Regions from separate parts of the Nonomuraea sp. bgisy101 genome, predicted to be linked through region 2. Evidence: riboswitches for the same ligand, from Rfam matches in the RefSeq annotation. Region 2 holds a riboswitch; the other holds the start of a gene.

Region 1 (14,753 bases), on a different contig from region 2:
AGGTCGCCGATCGTCTTGCCGTTCCTGCCCAGCAGCGGGGCGTTGCCGCGCACCTGTCCCTGGACGTCGGTGACGCCGTCGAGACCGCGCAGGCGCTCGACGAGCTTCTCGGGGAGCGCCTGCGCGCCCGGCTTCGGCAGGACGGCGACGGCCACCTTCTCGGCGTCCGCGGTGACCTTCTGCGCGAACCCGGCCTCGATGGTGTCGGTGAGCACGAACGTGCCCGCGATGAAGCCCACTCCGAGCGCGATCGCCAGGGAGGTGAGCAGCAGGCGCAGCCGATGCGCCCGCAGGCTTGCGAGGGTCGTCTTGATCACTTGGCTTCCAGCCTCATCAGCGTGTCGAGCACCGACTGCGGCGAGGGCTGGGCCACTTCGCTGACCAGTTCGCCGTCGCGGAGGAAGACGACACGGTCGGCGTAGGCGGCGGCGACGGGGTCGTGGGTGACCATCACGATGGTCTGGCCCAGTTCGCGGACGCTGGTGCGCAGGAACGACAGCACCTCGGCACCGCTGCGCGAGTCGAGGTTGCCCGTGGGCTCGTCGGCGAAGATCACCTGTGGCTTGCTGATCAGGGCGCGGGCGACGGCGACGCGCTGCTGCTGGCCGCCGGACAGCTCGGTCGGCCGGTGGCCGAGCCTGTCCTTCAGGCCCACGGTCTGAATGACCCGGTCGAACAGCACGGTGTCGGCCTGGCGTCCGGCGATCTCCAGCGGCAGCCTGATGTTCTCCTCGGCGGTCAGCGTCGGCAGCAGGTTGAACGCCTGGAAGATGAAGCCGATCCTGTCCCTGCGCAGCAGCGTGAGCTGCTTGTCGCCGAGCCCGGTCAGCTCGACGTCGCCGATGTGGACGTGGCCGCTCGTGACCGTGTCGAGCCCGGCCAGGCAGTGCATCAACGTCGACTTGCCCGAACCCGACGGGCCCATGATCGCGGTGAAGGCGCCGGTGGCGAACGAGACGTCCACCCCGCGCAACGCGTGCACCCGCGTGTCGCCCTGTCCGTAGGTCTTCGTCAGTCCGGTGGCCACCACGGCGGGCCTGAGGGATATCTGTGTCGCTGTCACGCAGAAGACGCTATGAGGGACAAGACGGCTTTCCCTGGGACTCGAGGAGGGACTTCCTGTCACACCTCAGATGACCCGGATCAGCCTTTCGGCCGATCCGGGGGACATCCCTGGAACCGCCGAACCACCGATCCGGTCCCCGCGACGAAAGCCCCGCACAAGGGGCCCGTCCCGGATCGGCCGCTACCGCAGCCGGTCCTGAGGTCGGGGTGGTAGCCGGTCGGACGGGACGACCAGCCCGGCCTCGTAGGCGTAGACCACCACCTGCGCCCTGTCGCGCAGCCCCAGCTTGGCCAGCACCCTGCCCAGGTGCGTCTTCACCGTCGCCTCCGCCAGGTCGAGCCGCCCGGCGATCTCGGTGTTGGACAGCCCGCGCGCCACCAGCATCATGACCTCCTGTTCCCTGGCGGTCAGCAGGCTGCCGTCGGGCAGCCGTTCGGTGGTCAGCTGCGCGGCGAACTTCGCCAGCAGCCTGCGCGTGGCGCTCGGCGCCATCACCGAGTCACCGTTGTGGACCGAGCGGATCGCGCTCACCAGGTCGGAAGGCGGCACGTCCTTCAGCAGGAAGCCGGAGGCGCCCGCCTTGATCGCCGCGTAGGCGTACTCGTCGAGGTCGAACGTGGTCAGGATGAGCACCTTCGGGCCCTCGATCAGCCTGGTCGCCTCGACGCCGTCCATGCGGGGCATGCGCACGTCCATCAGGACGACGTCGACCTCGACCTGCTTCAGCAGCTCCAGCGCCGTGACGCCGTCGCTCGCCTCGGCGACCACCTCGATGTCGGGCTGGGCGCCCAGCACCATCTTGAAGCCCGCGCGCAGCAACTGCTGGTCGTCGACCAGCATGACCCTGATCATGCGGCGACCGGCAGCCTGGCCAGCACCTCGAAGCCGCCGCCCGGTCTGGGGGCGGCCTGGACGGCTCCGCCGTACATGGAGACCCTTTCGCGCATGCCGAGCAGGCCGTGCCCACCCTCGCTCAGGGGCGCGGCCGCGCCCCTGCCGTCGTCGGTGACGCGCACCACGAGTTCGCGCATGCCGTACTCCATCTCCACCGTGGCCCTCGCGCCAGGCCCCCCGTGCTTGAGGGTATTGGTCAGTGCCTCCTGCACCAGCCGGTAGACGGCCAGCTGCTCGCCCTCCGACAGCTCGTGCGGGGTGCCGGTGACGCGCAGGTCGACCGGCAGGCCGGAGCCGCGCACCAGGTCCTCCAGCTGCGCGAGGCCCGGCTGCGGGGTGTAGTCGGCGGCGTCGGGGGCGGTGCCTGCCGGGTCGTCGCGCAGCACCCCCACCAGGCGGCGCATCTCCGCCAGCGCTTCGCGGCCGGTCTTGGAGATCGCGTGTACGGCCTGCCGCGCCTGGTCGGGGTCGCTGTCGATGGCGAAGCTCGCCCCGTCGGCCTGAACGATGATCACGCTGACGTTGTGGGCCACCACGTCGTGCAGCTCCCTGGCGATCCTGGCCCGCTCGGCCGCCGCCGCCATCCTGGCCTGCTGGTCGCGTTCGCGTTCGGCGCGTTCGGCCCGCTCCTCGAGGCCCTCCAGGTAGCGCTGGCGCGTGTTGGCGTAGATGCCGGTCAGCCAGATCATGATCACGAAGAACGAGCAGCTCAGGAACATGCCGAGGCTGACGGTGTCCCAGTGGGAGAGGGCGAGGAAGATGCCGAGCTCCGAGACCAGGCCGGCCGCCAGCGCCCATCTGAACCTGCATCGGCTGGCCATGGCGTACATCGCGACGAGCACCGCCGAGTTGGCGGGGAAGGCGTCGACGCCTGCCAGCCACTGCCCGAAGCTGGTCAGCGAGACGAGCGCGAACACGGAGCGCGGATGGCTGTTGCGCCAGAAGAGGGGTACGAGCAGCGCCGTCGAGAGGAGCAGGTAGCCGACCAGGTCGACGGGCGCGTTGGCCGGCGACTGGGTGTAGGTCGTGGCCAGGGCCGCGCACAGCGCGATCAGCGGGGTGACCCACAGGACGTCCACGAGCATGCGGCGGCGTTGCGACCACGCTCGAATCTTGCCGAACACTCCCTCACTGTACGTATCGCCTCGTGGCCGTCCTTCCCCCTGGAGTCGGAGGTCAATGTACGACCCTGGTCGCATGCCACATTTACGCGCTATTTATAGGGCGTCGGGCATTGTCATCTCTGGGAGCGCCCTCTGGGCGAGTAAAGGGAGATCGTGATGGCGGATCATGATCACGCCGCAGGGCCGCGCGGTGAAGAGGAAGCATCGCGCGGCCCGGACCCTGAGAGCGCCCCATCACCACCTTCGGGCCCGCCCTCGGAACCGCCGTCCGGCCCTCCGCAGAATGGCCCCGTCTTCGGACCGCCGCCACCTCCGCGCGAAACCTTCGCGACGTTCGTCCGGCAGCGGCACGCCCAGATCATCGGCGCGGGGCTCATCGGACTGCTGATCGGCGGCCTTCTCGGCGGCGGTGCGGTCGCGATCCTGTTCAGGGTCGCCGACCACGGCGACCGGCACCGCGTGTCCCACTGGGAGGGACCCGGCCGGTACGGCATGCAGCCGCCCGCCGACTGCTGGTACACCCCTGACGGCGGCACGGCCTGCGCGCCCCCGTACCGGTACAGGTATCCCCGGCAGGCGCCCGTGCAGCCCATGCCGCCCGTCCCCACGATGTCCCTGCCGCCGAGGACCGGCCTCCCCACTCCGGTGCCGTCGCCGACGGGCTGACCGGCTACCCCGTTTTCCGCACGTGAGGTCGTTTGAAGATCATCGGGTGGCTGTGGTGATCGTCGTCGCGGTATGACGTGGCCGGCGAGACAGCGTGCGCCGCAGTCGCGGGGCATGCGCAGGCCGAGCAAATTGTCGGATGGGTCCGGCAGGATGGCTGCCATGGTTTCTTATCAGCTGGTCATCGACTGTGCGGCACCCGAGCGGATGGCCCGGTTCTGGGCGGGCGCGCTGCGGTACACGGTGGAGCCGCCGCCGGGTGGATTCGACACATGGCGGGATTACTGGCGCAGTCTCGGAGTGCCGGAGGACGAGCTGGGCGAGGGGGACGGCAGCGACAGCATCGTCGATCCCGAGGGGTACGGGCCGAGGATCTGGTTCCAGCAGGTGCCTGAGGGCAAGGTGGTCAAGAACCGGTTCCACCTGGATGTGAAGGTGGGCGGCAAGCGGGAGGACGTACCGCTGGAGACCCGGAAAGCGCGGGTGGACGCCGAGGTGGAGCGGCTTGTCCAGGCGGGGGCGTCCGTTGTGCGGGTGCTGTCGCAGCCCGGGGTTGATCACTATGCGGTGGCGATGATGGATCCCGAGCAGAACGAGTTCGACGTGGTCTAGCGCCGTATTCCGCACGTCATCACGGCTATCCCGTGTCTCCGCATCCCTCGCCCTCCGCCGCACTTTCTGCCTGGGTCCTTCTGGAAGAGAGGGAGGCTTGGGTGGAAGAGAAGGACGGGGTGTGGACGGGTATCAGGGACGAAGCGGCACGTGCGGAAAACGGGGCTAGCCGCACACCCCGGTGGGGCGGCCGGAGGTGTCCAGGTCGACGCCGACGGGCCTCTCGCCGGGGACGCGCGCCTCGACCCTGTTCCTCCCCGCCCACCGGACGAGGTGAAGTTCGTCCCGCGTGAGGTCGAGGTCGGGACAGCCGAGCGACCACTCGCGGCTGAGCAGGCCCGCGCCGTCGCGGACGCTGAGCGCCATGCTGCTCTCGAACAGGCCGCTCTGCTCCCGCACGATCAGGGTGAGCGTGCCCGGCCCCTTCACGGATGCCACCTCGTAGGAGGTGAAGACCGACCAGCGGATCCCGTAGCCCATCCAGCCGAGCATGCCCGCGATCGTCGCGATCACGACGGCGGCCCGCGCCCATGGCGTCGGCCTGACCAGCTCGCGCACGCCCAGGCCGCCGAGGAGGAGAGCGGCGAGACCGAACAGGACGGGGTGGTCGAGGGTGTCGTTGAGCAGGACCAGTTCGGTGTCGGCGGTCCTGGTGACGACGACCGTGGCGGCGAGTGTGAGGGCCGGGACGAGGTACGCCAGGGAAAGGAGGGGCCTGCGGGGCATGGGGGATATGGTGCCCGATTTATCCGGTAATGGCGATTTCTGGATGACGTGACGGCGGCCCGCCGGAGTCCCGCTGGAGGAGGCGTGAACGACGGACGGCCACCGGTGACCCCGGTGGCCGTCCGCCCGCTTGCCGTAGCCGCTGAGAAAGGGCCTAGATGGGCAGCCAGAGCGCCGGCACGTTCGGCGGCTCCCATCCCGGCAGCGAGGTGTGGCTGATCCTGCAGCGGTACCTGACGCCCTGGTAGACGACCACGTCACCCACCGTGTACGGCGTCCACGCGGCCCACGTGGTCTCCCCGTCGCCGCCGACCGTCAGCGTGAAGCGGGCCGAGTGGTCGGCGCTGGCGCCGTCGGCTTCGATGGTGATCGGGTACGCCCCCGGCGCCGTACCCGAGGCCGTGGCGAGCGTCACCGTCGCGGTCTGGCCCGAGGTGATCGTCTGCGGGCTGATGGTGACGCTCACCCCGCCGGGCGCGCCGGCCGCCGAGAGCGTGACGCTCTGCTGGCCGCCCGAGGTGACCTGCGTGCTGAGCGTCGCCGTGGCGGTCTGTCCCGGCTGGACGGTCGCCGACGACGGGTTCAGCGTCACCGAGTAGTCGTCGGCCGCGGTGCCGCCGACGGCGAGCTTCCACAACACGTACGCCGCGGCGTCCGCGTTGCGGTCGAGCGCCGTGGTGTTGACGTTCGCCGGGTAGGTGTCGCACGCGGAGTGGTAGCAGCGGTCGAACGCCTGGCCTGAGGTGCCGCCCCACTTGGCCGCCTGGGCGGCCGACTTGATCGCCTCGGCGCCGGTGAAGACGCCCCCGACCCTGACGCCCGCGTTCTTGAACGGGGCGTGGTCACTGCGGCCGTCGCCCGCCGTCTCGATCTCGGTCTGCACGTTGATGGAGGCGTAGTAGTCGTTGAACAGCCGCTGCAACTGCGGGTCGTCGTCGTAGACGAAGTAGCCAGGGTTGGGCGAGCCGGTCATGTCGAAGTTCAGGTAGGCCTCGATCCCGGACACGCCGCTGGTCTGCACGTAGTGCTGCGAGCCGCGCAGGCCCAGCTCCTCGGCGCCCCACCAGGCGAAGCGCACGTGCTTGGTCAGGGTGGGGTTGCGGCCCGCGAGCGTGAGCGCGAGCTCGAGCATCGAGGAGGAACCCGAGCCGTTGTCGTTGAGTCCGGGTCCCGCGCTGACGCTGTCGAGGTGGCTGCCCAGCATGACGACCTGGTTGCCGGGGCCGCCGGGCCAGTCGGCGATCAGGTTCTGGTGGGTGGCGCCGCCGTAGGTGAAGTTCTGGACCTGGGTGGTGTAGCCGGCGGCGTCGAGCTTGCCCTTGATGTAGGTGAGCGCGGAGGTGTATCCCGTGCTCGGCGAGGGGCGCGGGCCGATGCTCTGCAGCTGGCTCAGGTGCGCGGTGATGTTGGCGACCGGGATGTCGGGCGTGCCGGGGTCGGGCGGCGTGCCGACGGTCAGCGAGAACGCGGCCTGCCTGTCGACCTCCGTGCCGTCGGCCAGGACGCTGACGGAGTGGGTGCCGACCGGGGTGCCCGAGGAGGTGGACAGGGTCAGCGTGGCGCTCTGGCCTGCGGTGATGGTGGCGGGGGAGAAGCTCGCCGTCACGCCCGACGGCAGGGTGCCGGTGCCGAGGGTGATCGACTGTGCGGTTCCGATCGCGGTCGTCCGCACGGTCGTGGACGCCTGCCGGCCTGGCTGGACCGTGCGCGAGGCCGGATCGAGCGCCACCGTGAAGTCGCTGCCCTGCTGGCAGGTCGGCTCCCCGGTCTGCTGCGGCACGCTGACGCCTGACCAGGCCTCCTTGACGACGTTGAACTCGACGCAGCTGCCCGGGTAGAGGGTCTTGGCCGCGTTGAGCGTGGCGACGCGCGCCTTGGCGTGGGTCCACGGCTGGGTCTTGGTGTTCAGGGCGCTCATGAAGATCTCGCCGGCCTTGCGGATGCCGATGCCGGTGATCGCCTGGCCGTTGTCGCATCTGGAGCTGGCCGGCTTGCCCTGCGGGTTGGTGCCCTCCGCCACCAGGTAGAACCAGTGGTTCTGCGGTCCTGCGCCCGCGTGCACCTCGGGGGCGGGCAGGCGGAAGCAGTTGGGGTGACCGAGCGCCGAAGGGTTGTACATGTTGCGGATCGGGCCCGAGCCGCTCAGGTTGACCTCCTCGCCCACCAGGTAGTCCGGCGGGTCGAGGTTGGCGGGCTCGTTGACGTAGTGCTCGGTCAGCGCGCCGAAGATGTCGCCGGTCGACTCGTTGAGCCCGCCGGTCTCGTTGCCGCTGCCCGGGCCGCCCGGCGTGGTGTGGAAGATGCCGTGGCCGAACTCGTGGCCGACCACGTCCATCGCGGTGAGCTGCTGGGTGCCCGCGGAGTTGCGGCCGAAGGTGGTGTAGGAGCCCGTCCAGTAGGCGTTCACCTCGGCCAGCCCGACACGCGCGGGGAAGCCGCCGCCGCGGCCGTCGATCCCCTGGCGGCCCAGCCAGTCGCGCAGCATGTCCCATTCCTTTTGGACCGCGAACAGCGCGTCGACGCAGGCGGTCTCCAGGTTGGTCCCTGTGCCGTTGCCCCAGCTGTCGTCGGTGCCGGTGTAGGCCTGGCCGTTCTGCCCCCCGCACTGGATGCCGCGCCTGCCGGGGTCGACCATGGAGTACGAGGGCGAGGTGGCGATCTGCACGGGGTTGCCGTTGTAGTAGCTGTTACCGGTGCCCGCGCGCACCTCGTCCCACTCGTCGACGATCGTTCCGGTGACGGCGTCGACGTAGACGTGCAGCTTGCTCGGCACCTTGGCGGTCAGCCCTTCGACGACCACCTCCCATGCGAGGCGGGGGCGCTCGCCCGCCGCGTGGATCGACAGGGTCGGCGTGCCGACGGCGGACACCGTGGGCACGCGCTTGCGGGCGGTCAGCGCGGCCTGCCCCGCGCTGACGGTGGCGGCGTCGGGGACGGCGAGCCTGGCCCGCTGGCCGGTGGTGACCTGCTGGACGACCTGGCCGGACTCGTCGGTGGCGACGACGACGTCGCCGCCGTAGACGGGCAGGCCCGCGTGAGTGCGGGCGTAGGTGAGGTACTGCAGGCCGCGCACGCCGCTGACCGAGGAGACGAGCGTGAAGTCGTCGTCGGGGGTCGCGAAGAGGGCCTCGCTGTTGGCCAGGAGGGCGCTCTGGGCGGCGGAGACGGCGTTGCGGCGTTCCGCGGGGGTGGGCGGATCCGCCGCCGCGGTCGTGGTCATGACCAGTGCCAACGCGAGCGTGGCGGCGGCACCCAGCCGGAGGGTGGGTTTCACTCTCGTGCTCCTCGGGGGGTCTAGGCGGGAGTTGCCCCAAGTTGACCGCGAGAGTAAAAGCCTTAGTAACCCAACATTTTCCTATAATTTTGCGTTATATCCGCCCGTGTCGCTTCAGCCAGGCCTGATACGCCGGCGCGCGCCGCGCCTCGCTCCAGTAGGTCTTGGTCACCGTCTGCACCAGGTCGTCGGCCAGCGGCGCCAGCGGACCCTTCTCGTGCCATCCCAGCAGGTGCCGGAAGCGCAGCGGGGCGCCGCGCAGCGGCCTGATCGTGATGCCGTCCCTCGCGGGCGCGGTCGCCTGGAACAGCCCGACGCACCTGCCCTCGCCGATCAGGTCGAGCGCCACCTCCAGGTTCACCCCGTAGGCGACCCGCTGCGTGAAGCCGTGCTCGGCGCAGGTCGTCAGCATGTGCTCGCGCGGCCCCGACTCCAGCAGCGCGGGCTGCGCCCAGTCCTCTCCCGCCAGGTCGCGCAGCTCGACCTCCTCGGCCCCCGCCAGGCGGTGGCGGGAGGAGAGCCCGACGAACAGCGGCTCGGTGGCGATCACCGCGTACCGCGTGCCCCGCGGAGCGACCAGTTCGTGCCCCGGATAGTCGTCGAGGGTGGCCAACTCGATCCGCTCGCTCTCCAGCAGCCCGGGCAGCGGGTCCAACGTCGCCTCGGTGCGCAGGCTGACCTCCGCGCCTGGAAGCAGCCGATCCAGGCTGCGGGCCAGGTAGATGGCCAGCCGGGTCGGCGCGCACCCGACCCTGATCCGCAGCGGCCCGCCGGGCGGCGTGGCGTAGCGGGCGGCGTCGCGCCGCAGCTCGTCGAAGGCGGGCAGCAGCGAGCGCGAGCGCGTCAGCAGCCACTCGCCTCGCGGGGTGGGGCTCACACCGTCGTGCGAGCGGTCGAACAGCGGGCCGCCCACCATCCGCTCGATCCTGCGCAGCTGCGCGGCGATGCCGGGTTGCGACATGCCCAGGGTCGCGGCCGCCTTGGAGATGCTTCCCGTGTCCGCTATGGCGCACAGCACCCGCAGGTGACGAACCTCAAGGTCCACACCGCGAGCTTAAAAGTAAAGAAGCTTTCCAGTAAGGCCCAATCAGGTGGCGGCCACGGGGGCACGTCAGCGACGGACGTGCACGCGGACGATCGCGCCCATGTCGTCCTCGCCGATGTCGCGGCGGACCCTGCCGACGATCTCGCGGTCGAGCTTGGTCACCACCGCGCCCACGTCGGCGGTGACGGGGCAGGTCACCGCCAGCCGCAGCCGGTCCTCACCCACCACCCGCACGCTGGTACGGCTGATCCCGTCCACGTCCTTCAACCCCACGCAGAGCAGGGCCGTACCCGTGCCCGACCGGTTGCCGAGCCTGCCCCAGCCGAGCGCCATGAACAGCCACCGGGTGGCCAGCATGGCGGCCAGCACCAGTGCGAGCGCCAGCCCCCACGAGATCAAGGGGTGCGCGGCGACGAAGCCGTCGAGGTCGGCCTCCAGGACCATGGTGTTCCTGCCCTTGCCGAGCTCGCCGCCGCCGCGCAGGTAGGCGTAGACGCCCGCGCCCAGCAGCACCGCGCCGACCACGCCGAGACCGATCCTGTTGCCGGAGTACTGCCGCATCAGAGCCCCCTCCTGCGCAGCCGCACCACGACCTCGCCCGCGCACATCGCGCCGAGCCCGTTCAGCCGCTCGCCGACGGCGGCGCCGGTCCTGCGCAGCATCTCGCCTGACCGCTCGGCGTCGGAGACGACGGCGACCTCGATCAGGCGGCGGCGCAGCCGCACGCGCACGCTGCGCACCCCGTCGACGTCCTCGGCCACGGACTTGAGCGTCCTGCGCAACCCCGTCCTGGTGATGGCCATGACGATCTTCGGGTCGGCGGTCTCCAGCGCCACCAGCCTGCACCTGCCCGGCACCAGGGCGAGCCCCAGCAGGGCCAGGCCCGTGGCGGCCACCCCCAGCGCTCCCAGCATCAGAGCGGGGTCGGACCATGGGGTCGCGGCCGCCATGGCGACCACCTCGTCGACCGGCACGAGTCCGAGCCTGCCGCCCATCAGCGTGGCCAGGATCTCGGCCGACACCAGCGCCAGCCCGGCCGACAGCGTGAAGGCCACCGCCACGCCCGCGGGGGTACGCGCAGGTCTGAGCACTCTGGCCGCCCTGCGGCGGGGCGTCTCACGCTCGCCCAGAGCGGCTCCGCCAGGCAGGCGCTCCTGGAGTGTTGTCATCACACCGACCAGAGGTACAGGGACCCGCCAGGCCATAAAGCCTTCCCCGCCGCCGGTTTACGGGATCTTTGCCGACGAAAATCGGTATTACCCTGCTTCTATGGACGACCGCCAGCGCTACGACAGGGCCACCGCCGAGTTCGAGCCGCCCTTCGCGATCCTCGATCTGGAGGCGTTGCGCGCCAATGCGGAGAGCCTCGTCCGCCGGGCCGGCGGCAAGCCGATCAGGGTGGCGAGCAAGTCCGTCCGCTCGCGCCCGATCCTGGAGCGCATCCTCGCCATGGACGGCTTCCGCGGCGTCATGGCCTTCACCCTGCCCGAGGCCTTGTGGCTGGTCTCGCACGGCTTCACCGACGTGCTGGTCGCCTACCCCACCGCCGACAGGGCGGCGCTGGCCGCGCTGGCGGCCTCCGAGGAGGCGGCGCGGGAGATCACTCTCATGGTCGACTCCGTCGAGCACCTCGACTTCATCGAGTCGGCGATCCATGACGCCGGTCCCGTCCTGCGACTCTGCCTCGACCTCGACGCCGGGTACGTCGCCTTCGGCGGGCGGTTCCGCGCCGGCGCGCTGCGCTCGCCGGTCCGCGAGCCCGTCCACGCCGCCGACCTGGCCGCCGAGATCGCCAAGCGGCCCGCCTTCCGCCTGGTCGGCCTCATGGCCTACGAGGCGCAGATCGCGGGCGTGGGCGACGACCCGCCGGGCAACGCGGCCTTCGCCCGCGTCATCAGGCTGATGCAGGCCCGCTCGGCCCGCGAGCTGATCGTACGGCGCGGCCGCGTCGTCAACGCCGTCAGGCAGCTGGCCGAGCTGGAGTTCGTCAACGGCGGCGGCACCGGCAGCGTCGATCGCACGGTCAGGGAGAAGGCCGTCACCGAGTGCGCGGCAGGCTCGGGCTTCTTCCACCCCCGGCTCTTCGACTTCTACCGCGGCTTCAGCGGTCGCCCCGCGGCGCTGTTCGCGCTGCCCGTCGTCCGGCGTCCGGCGCTCGGTGTGGTGACGGTGCTCGGCGGCGGCTACCTCGCCTCGGGGGCGCCCGGCCCCTCGCGGCTGCCCCAGCCGTACCTGCCGGCCGGGTTGCGCTACTCCAGCGACGAGGGCGCGGGCGAGGTGCAGACCCCGCTGCTCGGCCAGCCCGCCGAGGACCTGCGGGTCGGCGACAGGGTGTGGTTCCGCCACGCCAAGGCGGGTGAGCTGTGCGAGCGCTTCGCCACGCTGCTGCTGATCGAGGGCGACAAGGTCGTCGAGGAGGTCCCGACCTACAGGGGCGAGGGCAAGACCTTCCTCTGACTCACCTCCTGCGGCGCCTGCCGCGCCACAGGATGATCGCCGCGCCCACCACCAGCACCGCGCCCACGGCGATCAGCGCGGTGCCGATCGGCCGCTCGTCCTCCCACACGTCCTCGGGCTCGTCGCCGAAACGCACCGGCTTGGGTGTGACCCCCACGAGGTCGCCGACCGACGCCACGAAATGCTCGGCCCTTGACTTGACCTCCTCCACGCCCCGCTGGGCCACCCGCTTGGGGCTGACCCTGTCGGCGATGGCGTCGACGGTCTGCGCGAGCTCGGCGCGCGTCTGGGCGATCTTGCGCTCCAGCTCATCAGGGTCGGTGTCGGCCATGGCTCTCCTCTCTCAGGGTGATCAGTCTGTCAGGTCGCATCGCCGTACGGCACAGCGGGCGAAGGCCGAGGGCGAAATGTGTCCCGCCGATTGGTTAGGTTGAGCCCGTGACCGAAACCAAGCTCCAGCCGGGAGACGCCGCTCCGGACTTCACGCTACCCGTGGCCGGCGGCGACGCCGTCTCCCTCGACGCCTACCGCGGCAAGCGCGTCATCCTGTACTTCTACCCCGCCGCGATGACGCCCGGATGCACCAAGCAGGCGTGCGACTTCCGCGACAACCTCGGCCGGTTGACCGACGAGGGCTTCGTCGTGCTCGGCGTGTCGAAGGACAAGACGGACAAGCTGGTGAAGTTCGCCGAGCGCGACGCGCTGACCTTCCCGCTGCTGTCGGATGTCGACCTGGAGGTCCACAAGGCCTACGGCGCGTACGGCGCCAAGAAGCTGTACGGCAAGGAGGTCGTCGGCGTGATCCGCTCGACGTTCGTCATCGACGCCGACGGGAAGATCGAGCAGGCCCTCTACAACGTGAAGGCCACGGGGCACGTGGCGGGCCTGAAGAAGAAGCTGGGGCTGGCCTGACGTCTTCGATCAAGCTCGCGGGCTTGATCGCAAACGAGTGTCTCCGCCCCTGCCCGGGCGCTAAGCTGATGGCGGATGCGCGGGCGTGGCGAAATAGGCATACGCGGCAGGTTTAGGTCCTGTTGGTGGAGACACTGTGGGGGTTCGAGTCCCCCCGCCCGCACCTTTCCCTTGGCGGGCCAATCCGTACTACTCTTGCCTACAGACACCGATGAACCCACGCGGGAGAGCGTCCTGGCATCCGGCCAGGAACCCTGAAGGAGCAAGCCCTCCCCGCGAACCTCTCAAGGCAAAGGACCGCGCGGGCCAGGTGACCTCTGGAAAGCAGGCCTGCGGGGCCTCGCCGAAGGTGAAAGTCCGGCAAACCCGGGCGAAGCTCTCAGGCACCGATGACAGAGGGGGAGGATCCTGGCATCCGACCCATTCTGAGGTGCGAACAATGTCCCGACCGACACCGCTGCGCGACGTACACGAGAGTCTCGGTGCGACGCTGACCGACTTCGCCGGCTGGCTCATGCCGCTGCGCTACGGAAGCGAGTCAGCCGAGCACAACGCCGTCCGCGAGCGGGCCGGGCTGTTCGACCTGTCCCACATGGGGGAGATCTTCGTTACCGGGCCGCAGGCGGCCGAGGCGCTCGACTACGCCCTCGTCGGACACCTGTCCGCGCTCGCGCCCGGCCGCGCCCGCTACACGATGATCGTCAACGAGAGCGGCGGCGTGCTCGACGACCTCATCGTCTACCGGCTGGCCGACCAGGAGTTCATGGTCGTCGCCAACGCCTCCAACTACCTCATGGTCGCCGACCGGCTCACCGAGCGCGCCGAGCGGTTCGACGCCGTCGTCGACGACCGCTCCGACCAGTACGCGCTCATCGCCGTCCAGGGCCCGCGCGCCCAGGAGATCCTCTCCGCCCTCACCGACGCCGACCTCGAAGGCCTGAAGTACTACGCGGGCCTGCCCGGCACCGTCGCCGGCGCCGAGGCGCTCATCGCCCGCACCGGCTACACCGGCGAGGACGGCTTCGAGCTGTTCGTCCGCAACGCCGACGCCGTCGCCCTGTGGCACGCGCTGACCAAGGCGGGCGAGCCGTACGGGATCATGCCCGCGGGTCTGTCCAGCCGCGACACGCTCCGCCTCGAAGCCGGCATGCCGCTGTACGGCAACGAGCTCGACGTCTCGCTCACGCCGTTCGACGCGGGGCTCGGCCGCGTGGTGAAGTTCGACAAGCCCGGCGACTTCGTCGGCAGGGCCGCGCTCGAGCCCGCCAAGGACGTTCCGCCGCGCCGCCGCCTCGTCGGCCTGGTCGCGACGGGCCGCAGGGTCCCGCGCCACGGATTCCCTGTCACCAAGGACGGTGCCGTCGTGGGAGAGGTGACCAGCGGCGCCCCGTCGCAGTCCCTCGGCAGGCCCATCGCGATGGCGTACGTGGACACTGGGATAGAAGAAGGTCTGACCGTTGACATCCGGGGCAGTCACGAGGCTGTGGACCTGGTTGAGCTGCCTTTCTACAGGAGGAACAAGTGAGCACCATCCCTGACGACCTGAGCTACACCAAGGAGCACGAGTGGGTCGGCGGCCTCGACGACGGCCTGACCGTGACGGTGGGCATCACCGCCTACGCGGCCGAGGCGCTGGGCGACGTGGTCTACGTGCAGCTCCCCGAGGTCGGGGCGACGTTCGAGGCCGGTGACTCCGTCGGTGAGGTCGAGTCGACCAAGTCCGTGAGCGAGATCTACGCCCCGGTGGCCGGTGAGGTCGTCGAGGTCAACCAGGCCGTGGTGGACAAGCCCGACCTGGTCAACAGCGAGCCGTACGGCGAGGGCTGGATGTTCAGGGTCCGCATGTCCGGCGACCCCGAGGACCTGCTGAGCGCGGAGGAGTACACCGCGCTCACGTCAGGCGACAACTGACACACCCCGCCGGGGTCCTGCCAGGACCCCGGCATTCGCGAGAGTTGGGCTGCATCAATGGCGATC
Region 2 (14,753 bases):
TGCGCCCGACGGAGATCGAGACGGTCGACGGGGTACGGCAGGCCGCGGGCCCCGGCGTGCCTGCGGACGTGGCTGTCGTCATCGCCACCTCGGGAAGCACCGGCGCCCCCAAGGGCGTCATGCTGACCGCCGCCGCGCTCACGGCCTCCGCCACCGCCTCCCTGCGCCGTCTGGAGGCCTCGCCGGGCCAGCGATGGCTGTGCTGCCTGCCGCCCTCCCACGTCTCCGGCCTGCAGGTGCTCGTCAGGTCGTTGCTCGGCGGCACCGAGCCGATCATCCACGACCGCTTCGACCCCGAGGCCGTCGCCGCGTGCGGGGCCGAGCACGTCTCGCTGGTGCCCACGCAGCTCCACCGCCTGGTGGAGCGGGGCGCCGACCTGCGCGCCTTCGCGACCATCCTGCTGGGCGGCGCCGCGCCACGACCGGGCCTGGTGGAGGCCGTGCGCGCGTCGGGCGCCAGGGTCGTGACGACCTACGGCAGCAGCGAGACCAGCGGCGGCTGCGTCTACGACGGCCGGCCCCTTGAGGGTGTGGACCTGAGGATCAGGCAGGACGGCAGGATCCTCATCGCGGGGCCCGTCCTCTTCTCCGGCTACCGGCGCGCCGATGGCCCACCCGCCGAACACGGCTCCCCCGGCGGCGACGGCCTCCGCGACGGCCAGGGCTCCGGCGACGGCTCCCAAGGCCGCGACGGCGACGGTTTCCGGGACGGCGACGGCCCGTGGGAGGGCAGCTGGTTCGCCACCTCCGACCTCGGCGCCATCGAGAACGGCAGGCTGCGCGTCCTCGGCCGCGCCGACGACGTGATCAACACCGGTGGCGAGAAGGTCGTCGCCGCCGCGGTCGCGGGTGTCCTTGCCCTGCATCCCTTGGTCGCGGACGTGGCGGTGGTCGGTCGTCCGCACCCGGAATGGGGCGAGGCGGTCCTGGCCGTCGTCGTGCCCGCCGACCCCGCCAGCCCGCCCACTCTGGACCAGTTGCGCGCCTACTCCCGTGATCGGCTCCCGGCCTATGCCGCCCCGCGTGAGCTGCGGCTTCTGTCCGCACTTCCCCTGCTGCCCAATGGTAAAACCGATCTCGCGGCACTTCAGACCGGAACCTGACGGCCGCCGGATGCGTCTTATAGGAGCAGCTGGAAGAAGGAGGAGACCTTCATGAACCCAACCCGCAGGACGTGGGTGTCCGCGGCGGCCGTCGGCGTGATCGTCGTCGGTGGCGTCTATGTCGCGGCGGCCGCCTCGGCGGGCAGGCTCGAGAAGGTGAGTCAGGAGACGAGGGCCGTGGTGAACACACCCGCGCCGTCCGACCAGCCCGCTGAGACGAACACCACTACCGACGACGACACGGTGGTCTCCCACGAGGTCAACCAGGACCCGCAGGCGGCCGTCGACTACTGGACCGACGCACGCATGGAAGGCGCGGAGCCGATGCCCATGCCGGAGGCCACAGGCAAGCTGAACGACGTGGACGACTAGGCGTTTCACGTCCGACGGGCGGCCGCCGGCTTCGGCGGGCGCCCGTTTTTTCATCGTGCCCGGGAACAAATGGCCGCGGACGGCGTTATTGATACTGGTGCGACGAGCGGCCAGAGCCGCCCCACCACAAACTTTCTACTGACTGCGACTCCGTATGGAGGAGGTGTCCTCATGCCCCGAACCGCCGTGGCGACCTCGCCCGCGACCCTCGACCAGCTCCTTGACCGAGGGCGAGCTCAGGGTCACCTTTCCCTGGCGGAGCTGCGGGAAGCATTTGCTGTAGCGGGGATCAGCCCGACCGAGGGCCGTTCCATCCTGCGTGAGCTCACGGAGGCCGGGGTGAGCCTGGCCGCCGAGAACGAGCCCGCGCTCGGGAAGGCCACCAGCGCGAAGAAGGCGACCACCACGCGCAAGAAGAGCACGACCACCAAGACGACCACCGCCAAGGCGCCGAAGCAGGCGAAGACGGTGGCCGCCGACACCGTACCCGAGCAGGCCGACCGGCCCGCGGAGGATGTCGAGGCGCCCGAGGACCTGGAAATGGCCGCGGAGGACGCGGACATCGAGCAGGAGACGCTCGACCTCGACGACAACCAGTCGGTGATGGGCGACTCCGTCCACACCTACCTCAAGTCGATCGGCCGCCGCACGCTGCTGACCGCGGCCCAGGAGGTCGACCTGGCCAGGCGGATCGAGGCCGGCCTGTACGCCGAGTACAAGCTTGACAGCGACCCGAGCATCTCCCCCGCCTACCGCGACGACCTGGAGATGGTGATCGAGGACGGCAAGCGCGCCAAGGACCACATGCTGGAGGCCAACCTCCGTCTGGTCGTGTCGGTGGCCAAGAAGTACACCGACCGCGGCATGGCCCTGCTGGACGTCGTGCAGGAGGGCAACCTCGGCCTGATCCGCGCGGTGGAGAAGTTCGACTACACCAAGGGCTTCAAGTTCTCGACGTATGCGATGTGGTGGATCAGGCAGGCGATCCAGCGCGGCTTCGCCGACTCGGCCCGCACCATCAGGCTGCCCGTCCACGTCCTGGAGATGCTGTCGAAGCTGTCGCGTGTGGAGCGCGACATGCACCAGCGTCTCGGCCGCGAACCCACGCCGGAGGAGCTGGCCGTCGAGCTGGACAAGACGCCCGACCAGATCGAGGAGCTGCTGCGCACCAGCCGCCAGCCCATCTCGCTCAACGCCACGATCGGCGAGGACGGCGAGACGACGATCGGCGACCTGATCGAGGACGTCGACTCCCCCGAAGCGTCGGAGATCGTCGACCGCCAGCTCCTGGGTGACCAGCTGCGCGGCGTCCTGGACAACCTGTCGCCCCGCGAGGCGCGCATCATGGCGCTGCGGTTCGGCCTGGTGGACGGCAAGCCGCACACCCTGGACGAGATCGGCAAGCACCTGGGCCTGACCCGCGAACGGATCCGCCAGCTGGAGAAGGAATCCCTGTCCAAGCTGCGCCATCCGAGCAACACTCGCCCCCTGCTCGACTGGGCGAGCTAGCCACCGAAGCGAACGCCCGGCACCACCCGTGAGGTGCCGGGCGTTCTTCGTGCGCGCGGCAGGCCCACGCGCCCGCCACGGGCGTCCTCGGCGCCGGCCACGGGGGACGCGCCGGGCAGCGGGTACGGGCCGAGGCGAGGCAGGGGCCTTGCCGTGATCGGCAGGCGTGCCGAAGAATGCGGATGTGGCCCGGCCGGCCTCGACGAGCTGCCCCGGGGCGACCGCTTCTCCACCACGAGGATGACGACGGCGGCCATCCCGGAGACCGAGGAGAGCCCTATGAGAGCCCGCGACCTGCCGATCACCCTTGACGGTCGCCCAGGCCGCTGGAACGCGATCACCGACGTGCCCGGCGTCGAGGTCGGCTACGTCACCCTGACCGAGGGAGGGGCCCGCACGGGCGTGACCGCGATCCTGCCGAGGGGCAGGGACGGCGTCGGCGTGCCGTGCGCGGCGGCCACCCACTCCCTCAACGGCAACGGCGAGATGACCGGCACCGCGTGGATCGAGGAGATCGGCGCGCTGACCCTCCCCGTCACGATCACCAACACCCACGCGGTCGGCACCGTCCACCGGGGAGTGATCGACTGGGTGGCGGGCGCGCACCCGCGCCTGGCCGCCGAGTGGCTGCTGCCGGTGGTCACCGAGACGTGGGACGGCTACCTCAACGAGATCAACGCCCCGCACGTCCGGCCGGAGCACGCCGCCCAGGCCATCGAGGCCGCCGCGTCGGGCCCTGTCGCCGAGGGCAACGTCGGCGGCGGCACCGGAATGAACTGCTACTCGTTCAAGGGCGGTTCCGGTACGGCCTCGCGGCTGGTCGAGCACGGCTCCGACACCTGCACGGTGGGCGTGTTCGTGCAGGCGAACTTCGGCAGCCGTCATGAGCTGACCATCGCGGGGCACAGGGTCGGGCCCCTGCTGCTCGACGACGACCCGATGGGCACCACGAACTGGTACGCCCCCTCGGGCGCCGGCTCGGTGATCGCGGTGATCGCGACCGACGCGCCGCTGCTCCCCGGGCAGTGCAAGGCGCTGGCCCGCAGGGTGCCTCTGGGCCTGGCCAGGACCGGCACGACGGGCAGCCACTTCTCCGGGGACATCTTCCTGGCCTTGTCCACGGCCAACGCGGGCGCGCTGACGAGCGGCTTCGTCACCGAGGAGGACTACCAGAGCCTGCGGTTCGTGCCGTGGGGGCGGCTGGACCCCTTCTTCGCCGCCGTGGTGGAGGCGGTGGAGGAGTCCGTGCTCAACGCCCTCACCGGGGCGGAGGAGATGACCGGCAGGAACGGGCACCGCTCCCCCGCGCTGCCGATCGCCCGCACGATCGACCTCATCACGTCCTGACACGCGAAGCGCACGCCGCCGCGGGGACAGCGTGCGCACTCGTACGGCGGCGGAACCGGGTGCGCCCGGTTCCGGCAGCGGAACCAGACGTGCCAGGAGCGCCCGGTCAGCGGGCGGAGGGCACCAGGCGGGGCAGGGTCGGGATGCCGGTGAGCCTGTTCTCCTCGCGGAGCGTGCGCAGCTTGTCGACCTCGGCGGTCCAGCGCGCGCCGTCGGGCGTGGCCTTGGCCTTGCGGCGGGCGATGCGGTCGTCGTAGGCCTTCACGCCGAACGTGGAGCGCTGACCCGCCTCGGCCGCCCTCAGGGCGTCGGTGAGCGCCTTGTCGAACAGCAGGCCCGCCGCGCGCAGCTCGAACTCCGGAGCGTCGGCCTCGCGCAGGTCGTGCACCACGGACTCGGCCTGCCTGGCCTTCTCGATCAGTTCGGGGAAGCTCTTGGAGATCTCCTGGTCGGCGTGGAAGCGCACCTCGGCCTCACGGCTCACACGCGGACGGAAAAACGCCATCGGACAGCTCCCTTTCACTCGTTACGACCGGTAGCGTACGCGGTCCGGCGCCCGAACACCCACTCGGGTGACCACACCCGGGCCGTACGGCATCCCATGGCTTCGACACGCCCATGGGGAAACAGGTGACCGCCTTTACAAAGTATGGCATGGTGATCTCCATGCCGGCCAAGCGACCGCCCGTCCCGCTGTCCCGCGAGCGCATCATCGACGCCGCCCTCCACATCGCCGACGGCCAGGGCCTGCGCAGGCTGACCATGCGCAGGCTCGGCGACGCGCTCCAGGTGGAGGCCATGGCCATCTACCACCATCTGCCCCGCGGCAAGGAGGCGCTGATGGACGCGCTGGCCGAGCACGTGACCGCCATCCAGGTCGATCCCGCCACGAGCTGGCAGGAGACGGCCAGACAGTGGTGCAGAGCGCAAAGAGAGGCCCTCAGGGAGCACCCGGGAGTGCTCGCGCTGGCCCTGACCAAACCCCCCAAAGGGGCTACGGCGATCGCCATCATGGAGCAGGTCGAGCAGTTGACGGACGCTGGGCTGACCGAGGCCGCCGAAGCCGTGCGCACGATGCGCGCGTTCGTCTTCGGCAGCGTCGCGGTGGAGGTCCAGCAGTCGGGCTGGGCCGACCCGGAGCGCGACACATGGACCCGCCGCGACGAGCGCGCCGACGCCGACTTCGAGCGCGGCCTGGAGGCGATGCTGCGAGGACTGGCCTCATAACCCAGGGTTTACCAGCCCGTCGGCGTGTCGACGTTGGTCCGTTATCTTGTGTAAGGCACCCTGTGTCGTGGGTCACATGGTCTGAACCACCCCCGGGGATCCTCCTTGAATCGTCCGAACGGGCTATGTCGGAAACTGTGACGCACGCCGCACACTTGGCGCAGAATACGAAACAGCCCAGAGCCGCTCCCCCGCCGCTTCCAGCGAGGGAGCCACCCAAGAGATATCGGAGGCACGCCGATGTGCCCGCACGACCCGGCCTGTCCGTCTGCTGAGGCGCCCGACCGCGAGGCCGCACGCACGCTCGCGTCGCACCCCGAGCAGGGATGGAGCCTGCTGTGCAACGGTGTGGTCCTGTTCGAGGACACCGGGGAGCTGCTGCCCAGCGGCGACGTCATCGCCCCCCACAGGCCGTTGCCGCTGGTCGGCGCCGCCTGACCGTCAGTACCGCCCCGCGAGCCAGTCGGCGACCACCTCACCGACCTTCGCGGGGTCCTTCTTGAGGTCGTGCCCCTCCCCTCGCAGCACAACCAGGCGTGCCGCGTCGGCGGCGTCGGGCACCCCGAAGGGATCCCTGTCCCCGTTCACGACCAACACGTCCACCCCAGCGCCCCGCAGCTCGTCCGCTCGCGACTTTTCCGGCTTTCCCGGTGGGTGCAGGGGGAAGGCCAGCGCCACGACCGCGTCCGCGCCCGCCGCCTCGGCCGTACGGCACGCGACCCTGGCCCCGTTGCTCCTGCCGCCCTGGACGAGCGGGATCCCCGGCCAGCGCCCGGTCAGCTCCTTGATGACGGCCAGCCACGCCTCGTCCTGGCGCACGGGCGAGCCCGGCGCCCTGGCCCCGGCCCGCCTGAACGGCTGGGTCACCCTGGCCACCGTGGCCCCCATGGCCGTGGCCGCTTCTCGTACGGCCAGCAGGTCGGGCGCGTCCACGCCGCCGGCCGAGCCGTGAGTGAGGACCAGCAGGAACCTGGGCCGCTCGACCTCGTCGACGTCGACCAGTGCCGCCCCCCGCGGCGTCATGATCTCCACCCTCCCACGGTAGCCGCCCGGGCCTTTCCCGCTCCGCACCGACCCACACCCTCGGGCTTGGACGTCGGCGTCCTCGGCAGGGGCGCCCGGGAGTCCCGGGCGCGGCGCGGGAGTCAGGGTCGACCCTCATGGCGGGGCGGGAGGGATCCTTCCGGGGAAGGATGGCAGCGCGTCGGACGCCGTGGGACATTGGCCGCATGTCTGAGATCCGTGACGAGCTGCGAGCCACCCTTGAGACCCGCAAGGACCTGGGTCCCGACTATGAGGCCGCCCTCGTCGAGTCCTTCGTCGCCAAGCTCGACGCCACCATCGCCGAGCGGGTCAGGGCGGAGGTGAGCGCCCAGCGCCCGTCCAAGAAGAAGAAGGGCGACAAGGGCGCCGCCCCGATCGCGCCCATCGCGCTCGGCTCCATGGGCATGGCCATCCCCCTGTCGGCCATCGCCGGGGGTCAGGCGGGCTTCGCCGGCCTGGCCCTGGTGTGGATCTGCATCGTCATCATCAACGTGGCCGCCGCCGGCGCCCTCATGCGCCGGGACTGAGGGACTCCGCGTCGAGGTCGCGGTGGAGTCGCAGGCGCACCTGCGCGGCCAGTTCCTCGTCGGGGTGGGTGAGGCCGTAGTCCCAGACGCGCTCGGCGTCGTCGGCGCGCCCCCGTAGCGGCAGCGTGCGAGCGAGCAGCTCGATGGCCAACGCGCTGGTCTCCGCCTCCTGGCTGAACTCCACCGCGCCGGCGAACTCGGCGCACGCCAGTTCGAGGTGGGCGATGCCGAGCAGGACCCGCAGCCGCCCCTCGTGCGCGCCTTCAGCCAGTGGCAGCGCCTCGACGAGCACCGCGGCCGCCTCTCCAGGCTCGCCGCCGTCCAGCAGCAGCTCGGCCAGCTCCTGGGCGGCGCGGGAGCTCAGGTCGGGGTCGCCGACCGCGATCGCCGCCCGCAGCTCGCGCTCGGCCTCCTCCTCTCCGGTGGCCAGGTGAGCCAGCGCGAGATGCGCCAGGGGAAGATAGGCGGCCGTCCCGACGCCGATGACGGCCTGCCACGCGCCCCTGGCCTGCTCGGCGTTGCCCTCCCGCTCGAAGCCGCGCGCGAGGTGGCAGGCGGCCTGCGCGGCGTACTCGGGGTGTCCCGTGGCCAGCGCGGCCCGGGCGGCGGTCCTGGCGCCCGCCAGGTCGCCCCGCTCCTCCAGCACCACGGCGAGCCCGACGGCGGCCTGCGCCCTGTCGTGACCCTCGGGGTCGGCGGACAGCTCCGCGAAGATCGCGGCCGCGCCTTCCAGATCGCCGCTCTCTGCGAGACGGCGGGCCCGCTCGAGCGGGCCGGTGGTCAGCGGGGTGTCGAGCTCGGGGGACGTCAACAAGGCTCCTTCGACGGCGACCAACCGATGGCGATCAACGTCGAGCCTAACGATTTCGGGCCGCCGCGTCGCCCGACATGACCATCCTGTGCACCGGTGTTGGCTCCGGCCCGACGAAGCCGGACGGGCGGCCTTCCGTGGGAAGGCCGCCCGTCCTCGGTCGCTCGATCGGTCAGTCCTCGTACGCCGACAGGGGCGGGCAGGCGCAGACCAGGTTGCGGTCGCCGTAGGCCTGGTCGATCCTGCGCACGGGCGAGAAGTACTTCCCGTCGCGCAGCCCCTGGACGGGGTAGGCGGCCTCGGTCCGCGTGTACGGGTGCGTCCACTCGTCGGCCACCAGCGACTCCGCGGTGTGCGGGGCGTTGCGCAGCGGGTTGTCGGTCTTGTCGTAGGAGCCGTCGGCCACCTTGGCGATCTCGCCGCGGATGGCGACCATCGCCTCGACGAACCTGTCGATCTCGGCCAGGTCCTCGCTCTCGGTCGGCTCGATCATGAGCGTGCCCGCGACGGGGAAGGACATGGTCGGCGCGTGGAAGCCGTAGTCGATCAGGCGCTTGGCCACGTCGTCGACCGTGACGCCGGTCTCCTTGGTGATCTGGCGCAGGTCGATGATGCACTCGTGGGCGACCAGGCCGCCACGCCCGGTGTAGAGCACGGGGTAGTGCGGGGCCAGGCGCCTGGCGAGGTAGTTGGCCGACAGGATGGCCTGCTCGGTGGCGGCCTTGAGGCCCTCACCGCCCATCATCCTGACGTAGGCCCACGAGATCGGCAGGATCCCGGCCGAGCCGTACGGCGCGGCCGAGACGGGGCCGACGGGCGAGCCGTTGTGCAGCGGGTGTCCCGGCAGGTAGGCGGCCAGGTGACCGCGGACGGCCACGGGACCCACGCCGGGCCCGCCACCGCCGTGCGGGATGCAGAAGGTCTTGTGCAGGTTGAGGTGGGAGACGTCGGCGCCGAACTCGCCCGGCTTGGCGAGACCGACCAGGGCGTTGAGATTGGCCCCGTCGACGTAGACCTGGCCGCCCGCCTCGTGGACCTTGGCGCAGACCTCGGTGATCGTCTCCTCGTAGACGCCGTGCGTGGACGGGTACGTCACCATGATCGCGGCCAGCGTGTCCGCGTGCTTGGCGATCTTGGCGTCGAGGTCGGCCAGGTCGACGTTGCCGTCGTCGTCGCAGGCCACGACCACGACGCGCATGCCCGCCATGACGGCGCTGGCGGCGTTGGTGCCGTGCGCGGAGGAGGGGATGAGGCAGACGTCGCGGTGGGTGTCGCCGTTGGCGCGGTGGTAGGCGCGGATGGCCAGCAGCCCGGCGAACTCGCCCTGCGAGCCCGCGTTCGGCTGGATGGAGACGGCGTCGTAGCCGGTCACCTCGGCCAGCCAGCCCTCCAGCGTCTCGACCAGCTCGACGTAGCCGCCGGCCTGCTCGACGGGCGCGTAGGGGTGGATGCCCGCGAACTCGGGCCAGGTGATGGGCTCCATCTCGGTGGTGGCGTTGAGCTTCATCGTGCAGGAGCCGAGCGGGATCATCGACCTGTCGAGCGCGATGTCCTTGTCCTGGAGCCTGCGCAGGTAGCGCAGCATCGAGGTCTCGGAGTGGTGGCTGTGGAAGACCGGGTGGGTGAGGTAGTCGCCTTCCCTGACCAGTTCCCCGGGCAGCGCGTCCTCACCGGCCAGGTCGGTCAGCGAGACGCTCACGCCGAACGCGGCGGCGACCTGCTCCAGGTGGGCCAGGGTCGTCTTCTCGTCGCAGGCGATCGAGACGTGGTCGGCGTCGGCCGCCCACACGTTGATCCCGCGCTCGGCGGCGGAGGCGACGACCTGGGCGGCCCTGCCGGGCACGCGGGCCAGCACGGTGTCGAAGAAGACGTCGTGGACGACCTCGACCCGTCCCCCGCGCAGGGCGGCGGCGAGCGTGACGGCCATGCGGTGGGTGCGCTGGGCGATGCGGCGCAGCCCCTCGGGGCCGTGGTAGACGGCGTACATGCCGGCGATGACGGCCAGCAGCACCTGGGCGGTGCAGATGTTGCTGGTGGCCTTCTCCCTGCGGATGTGCTGCTCGCGGGTCTGCAGGGCCAGGCGGTAGGCGGGGTCGCCGTCGACGTCCACCGACACGCCGACGAGCCGTCCCGGCATCTGCCGCTGCAGGCCCTCGCGGACCGACATGTAGGCGGCGTGCGGCCCGCCGAAGCCGAACGGCACGCCGAAGCGCTGCGAGGAGCCGATCGCGATGTCGGCGCCCAGGTCGCCGGGGGCGGCGACCAGCGTCAGCGACAGCAGGTCGGCGGCGGCCACCACCAGCGCGTTGTGCGCGTGGGCCGCCTCGGCCAGGGCGCGGAAGTCACGCAGGCGGCCGGAGGCGCCCGGGTACTGCACGAGCACGCCGAAACACTCGGGCAGCTCGCCGTCGAGGGAGTCGACGACCAGCTCGATGCCCAGCGGCTCGGCCCTGGTGGCCAGGACGGCCTTGGTCTGGGGCAGCGCGTCCGCGTCAACGACGAAGACGTTGCTCTTGGACTTGCCGGCCCTGCGCGCCAGCGTCATCGCCTCGGCGGCGGCCGTGGCCTCGTCCAGCAGGGAGGCGCCCGCCACGTCGAGGCCGGTCAGATCGGAGACGACGGTCTGGAAGTTGAGCAGCGCCTCGAGCCTGCCCTGGGAGATCTCGGGCTGGTAGGGCGTGTAGGCGGTGTACCAGCCGGGGTTCTCCAGCAGGTTACGCCTGATCACGGCCGGGGTGATCGTGTCGTAGTAACCCAGGCCGATCATCGAGGTGAGCACCTTGTTGCGGTCGGCCAGCGCCCGCAGCTCGGCGATCACTTCGGTCTCGCCGGCCGCGGCGGGCAGCCTCAACTGGTCCTTGGCCCTGATGGCCTCGGGCACGGCGACAGCCACGAGGTCGGCGACCGACTCGAAACCGACCGCCTCCAGCATCTTGGCCTGCTCGGCGTCCGAGGGACCGATATGACGGGTCGCGAAAGGCGGGGCAGCGAGGTCGCTGAGGGGCTCGGTCATGGATCTGCCTCCCAAGGCTGATGGAGAGCGCACGGGCTTATGCCGGGTCTCCCCCTCTGTCATCAACCTGAGAGGTTCGCCCGCGATTCCGCGGGCTTGCACCGTCGGTGAGACGCGCCTGGCTGGCGTGCCTGCTTTCCAGAGTTGCCTCACCCGAGCGGTACTGGATGCCTGAGAGATTCCGGGGAGGGTTGCTCCTTCGGCGCCCCGGATGCCCGGGGACTCTCCCGCACGGGGTCGTCAGCTACAGGCCTAGGCTACCAGCGTTCGGGGATCAGCCCAGTCGGCGAGCCTTGCGGCGCTGGGCCAGTTCGTCAGCGGGATGGTCGGCCGGGACGGTGTCCTCGACCGCCGCCCGTTCCCCCGGCAGCTCCGCGAGCGATCCCTCGACTTCGCGCCAGACCCTGCCCAGCGCGATACCGAACACTCCCTGACCGCCTTGCAGCAGGTCGATGACCTCGTCGGCCGAGGTGCACTCGTAGACGCTCACTCCGTCGCTCATGAGCGTGATCCTGCTGAGGTCGCCGACGCCCCTGTCTCTCAGGTGCTGGACGGCGGTGCGGATCTGCTGGAGCGACACGCCGGTGTCGAGCAGCCGCTTGACGACCTTGAGCACCAGGATGTCGCGGAAGCTGTAGAGGCGCTGGGAACCCGAGCCCTGAGCGGCTCTTATCGTGGGTTCGACCAGGCCCGTGCGCGCCCAGTAGTCCAGTTGCCTGTAGGTGATGCCGGCCGCCGCGCAGGCCGTGGGGCCGCGATAGCCGATGTCGCCAGGCAGAGTCGTAGGCTGCTCGTCGAAGAGCAGGCCCTGCTCACCCGCACGCTGGCGCGCACTCTCGCGCCGCACCGGGTCTTCCTGGCCGGCCGTCTTTCCCTCGCCGCTGCTGACCGCCACGCGGACCTCCGGCTTTCTCTCATCCCGTGGTCTGATCTGGGGGTTCGCAAAGGACAACCACAGGTTTCACTTGCACCGTAGGACCGTGACCATCCGCAGTCAACGATCCGGCTCGGCGCGTCGTGAAGCGTAAATGCAGTGAAATGCGTACCCCAGGTGTCGGCCAAGGGTACGAGCCTTCACGAAGGGAGTCCTACCCAGCGCGTCCGAAGTCCTCGGGCGTGATGGTGTCAAGGAACTCCCTGAACTTCTCCACCTCATCCTCCTGGTCATCAGGGATGATCACCCCGGCCTCCTGCACGACCTCCTCGCTGGCGAAGATCCGCGCACCGGTGCGCAGTGCCAGGGCGATGGAGTCGGACGGGCGCGCGCTGACCTCGACGCCGTTGGAGAACACCAGATCGGCGAAGAAGATCCCATCACGCAGAGCGACGATGTTGACCGCGCGCAGGCCGACGCCCAGCGCGCTCAGCACATCCCTGAACAGGTCGTGGGTCAATGGCCTGGGCGGCGGCTCCTCCGCTTGGGCAAGGGCGATGGCCGTGGCTTCGGTCATTCCTATCCAGATCGGGAGAAACCTCTCACCCTGCGCCTCCTTGAGCAGAACGATCGGCTGATTTGTGGGCATTTCAACGCGAACGCCCACTACCTCCATCTGCAACACGGGCTGCTCCGAATTCACGATCCATGGGCCGGAATCTTCCGCACTTCAACGTAACACCCACTGGGTAAGTAATATCCCTGCCCCTGAGGCTCCCAGCCAACCTACCCGCCTCCGTGATCCCTTCGCTCACCGCCTCCACCCCCTGCGGCGTCGGCGGAGCGGGCGTTCGAAACTCTCGCAGCGGCCGCGCGGGAGCGCGCCGGACGTGTCCCGAACGGGTATGGCGGCCGGGACTCAGCCGCCGAGAACAGAGCGGACGGCGGCCCGCAGAAGGGCGGCGTGCAGGTCGAGGAGCTGCCCCGACAGCTGTCTGGCCGTCTCGCCGGCCTCGCCGATGGCGCCGGGGGCGCGCCGTTTGAGAATGGGGGCGACGGTCTGCTCGACCAGACCGGCCTCGCGCTCGGCCGCGGCCTTGACCGCGCGCAGGTGCCTGGCGTGCAGGCCGTACTTGGCCAGGGAGCCGACGCTGCGGGCCACGTTCAGCGCGTCCTCGTCATAGCGCCTGGCGACCGGCGCGAGCAGGCCGTAGTCCTCGAGCTCGGTGAGCGTCTCGTCGTCGAGCCCGCTGGCCTCCAGCAGCTCGGCGCGGCTGAACCTGACCTCCTTGGCCTCGGGCAGGGCCCGCGGGCGGCCGAGCTCCTCGGCCATCTTGTCCTTGATGACGCGCAGCGGCAGGTAGTGGTCGCGCTGCTCGGTGAGGATGAAGCGCAGCTGCTCCACGTGCATGTAGGTGAACTTGCGAAACCCGGAGGGGCTGCGCTCTGGCTCGATCAGCCCCTCGCTCTCGAGGAAACGGATCTTGGAGATGGTGACATCGGGGAAGTCGCCCTGCAGCAGGGCGAGCACCTCCCCGATGCTCATGTGCGACCGCGCCGCCTGGGAGCTCATGCGCCCCGCGTGAGGAAGACGAGGCGGAACTTGCCGATCTGCACCTCGTCGCCGCTGTGGAGGGGAACCTCCTCGATGCGCTCCCTGTTGACGTAGGTGCCGTTGAGGCTGCCGACGTCGCGGACGGTGAAGGCGCCACCGGGATGCCGGTAGAACTCCACGTGCCGCCGCGAGACCGTGATGTCGTCGAGGAAGATGTCGCTCTCGGGGTGCCTGCCCGTCGTCGTCAGGTCACGGTCGAGGCGGAAGCGGCTGCCCGCGTTGGGGCCGCGTGTCACGACGAGCAGCGCCGCGCCGGGCGGGAGTTGCTCGACGGCGGCCCGCTCGGCAAGGAGGGCGTCGGCCGTCTCCGCCTCATACGCCTCGATTCCCGCGACGGAGATCGTCGAGGTGGTGTCTCCCGAGACCTCATGTCTGGTCAGCGGCGACCCACACCGGGAGCAGAAACGGGCATCCTCGGGGTTGGCATGACCGCACTGCGTACAGTAGACGTACGGCATCTATCGGCTCGGCCTCCTACCGCGAGAACGCGGCGACGGTTGATCAGGACGCCCCACGCCTCTCGCTCGTTCACGATTGCGAATGCCGCAACTTACGCTGATCACTGGCAAAGGTCAAGGCGGGACGCCGCACGGCGGTTCGGACGGTGACAAAGTTACCGCCGAGCCGCCCCCAAGGTCCATGCCGCCGCGCCACTTGTGTTGTCACGTTCCTGCGGCCTGCTCCACGACGCGCGCCCATCTGTCAAGGAATGCCTCTGCTGTGTCGAAATCGTGCGCTTCGGCCCACAGGTCGGTGGCGGGTTCCGAGGCGGCGGGCAGGATGAGAGCCCAGCGCCCGTCGTCCCCGACGACCCGCACGCCGTCGGTGGTGTCGACGCGGAAGCCCTCGGCGGCCTCGATCACCGAGCGCATCACCGCCCCCTTGGTGGCCCACGGCGTCGGGACCGTCCGCTTGAGCAGCTTGGCCTCCGGGATCCGCGCGTCGATCTGGCTGAGCGTCAGACGGGTGCGGGCCACGAGGCCGAGCAGGCGCAGGAAGGCGGCCAGGCCGTCCACCGTGGGCCCGAACTCCGGCACGATGAAGCCACCCCTGCCGTCACCCGCGAAGATCATGTACGGCTTGGCGGCCGCGGAGGTGAGCGCGTCGAGCGAGGTGGAGGTCCACTCGACCTGGACGCCGTGGAAGCGGCACACCTGCTCGGCCACCCTGGTCGTGGTCACCGGGAGCGCCACCCTGCCGCGGCGGCGTTCGGCGGCGACCAGGTCGAGCACCACCAGCAGCGCCCGCTCCTCGCTGATGAGCTGGCCCATCTCGTCGACCAGGGCGATGCGCTCGCCGACGGGGTCGAAG

Evidence for each region. A riboswitch is a leader RNA that binds a small molecule or an ion and turns the genes downstream of it on or off. The one in region 2 is predicted to bind glycine.
Region 1: it holds a riboswitch for glycine, as region 2 does, so the genes downstream of both, gcvT (glycine cleavage system aminomethyltransferase GcvT) here and gcvP (aminomethyl-transferring glycine dehydrogenase) in region 2, are expected to answer to the same signal.

What each region holds. Positions count from the first base shown of each region.
Region 1 covers NZ_JBYITD010000008.1:327,513-342,265, forward strand. The annotation lists gene AC3EO4_RS18015 (ABC transporter permease) at 1-317, opposite strand, end outside; gene AC3EO4_RS18020 (ABC transporter ATP-binding protein) at 314-1,063, opposite strand; gene AC3EO4_RS18025 (response regulator) at 1,247-1,918, opposite strand; gene AC3EO4_RS18030 (sensor histidine kinase) at 1,915-3,084, opposite strand; gene AC3EO4_RS18035 (hypothetical protein) at 3,241-3,750, shown strand; gene AC3EO4_RS18040 (VOC family protein) at 3,913-4,362, shown strand; gene AC3EO4_RS18045 (hypothetical protein) at 4,528-5,088, opposite strand; gene AC3EO4_RS18050 (M28 family peptidase) at 5,243-8,362, opposite strand; gene AC3EO4_RS18055 (LysR family transcriptional regulator) at 8,457-9,407, opposite strand; gene AC3EO4_RS18060 (hypothetical protein) at 9,474-9,968, opposite strand; gene AC3EO4_RS18065 (DUF6286 domain-containing protein) at 9,968-10,576, opposite strand; gene AC3EO4_RS18070 (amino acid deaminase/aldolase) at 10,677-11,864, shown strand; gene AC3EO4_RS18075 (DUF3618 domain-containing protein) at 11,866-12,195, opposite strand; gene bcp (thioredoxin-dependent thiol peroxidase) at 12,303-12,776, shown strand; tRNA gene AC3EO4_RS18085 (tRNA-Leu) at 12,856-12,939, shown strand; glycine riboswitch at 12,989-13,086, shown strand; glycine riboswitch at 13,087-13,182, shown strand; gene gcvT (glycine cleavage system aminomethyltransferase GcvT) at 13,216-14,301, shown strand; gene gcvH (glycine cleavage system protein GcvH) at 14,298-14,687, shown strand.
Region 2 covers NZ_JBYITD010000005.1:168,021-182,773, reverse strand. The annotation lists gene AC3EO4_RS11525 (AMP-binding protein) at 1-1,103, shown strand, start outside; gene AC3EO4_RS11520 (hypothetical protein) at 1,155-1,475, shown strand; gene AC3EO4_RS11515 (RNA polymerase sigma factor) at 1,647-2,984, shown strand; gene AC3EO4_RS11510 (DmpA family aminopeptidase) at 3,264-4,331, shown strand; gene AC3EO4_RS11505 (hypothetical protein) at 4,438-4,815, opposite strand; gene AC3EO4_RS11500 (TetR/AcrR family transcriptional regulator C-terminal domain-containing protein) at 4,986-5,558, shown strand; gene AC3EO4_RS11495 (DUF5999 family protein) at 5,799-5,996, shown strand; gene AC3EO4_RS11490 (alpha/beta hydrolase family protein) at 6,000-6,581, opposite strand; gene AC3EO4_RS11485 (hypothetical protein) at 6,788-7,129, shown strand; gene AC3EO4_RS11480 (hypothetical protein) at 7,113-7,940, opposite strand; gene gcvP (aminomethyl-transferring glycine dehydrogenase) at 8,113-10,953, opposite strand; glycine riboswitch at 11,102-11,193, opposite strand; gene AC3EO4_RS11470 (MerR family transcriptional regulator) at 11,228-11,848, opposite strand; gene AC3EO4_RS11465 (bifunctional nuclease family protein) at 12,042-12,512, opposite strand; gene ftsR (transcriptional regulator FtsR) at 12,747-13,373, opposite strand; gene AC3EO4_RS11455 (double zinc ribbon and FHA domain-containing protein) at 13,397-13,900, opposite strand; gene AC3EO4_RS11450 (sugar phosphate nucleotidyltransferase) at 14,105-14,753, opposite strand, start outside.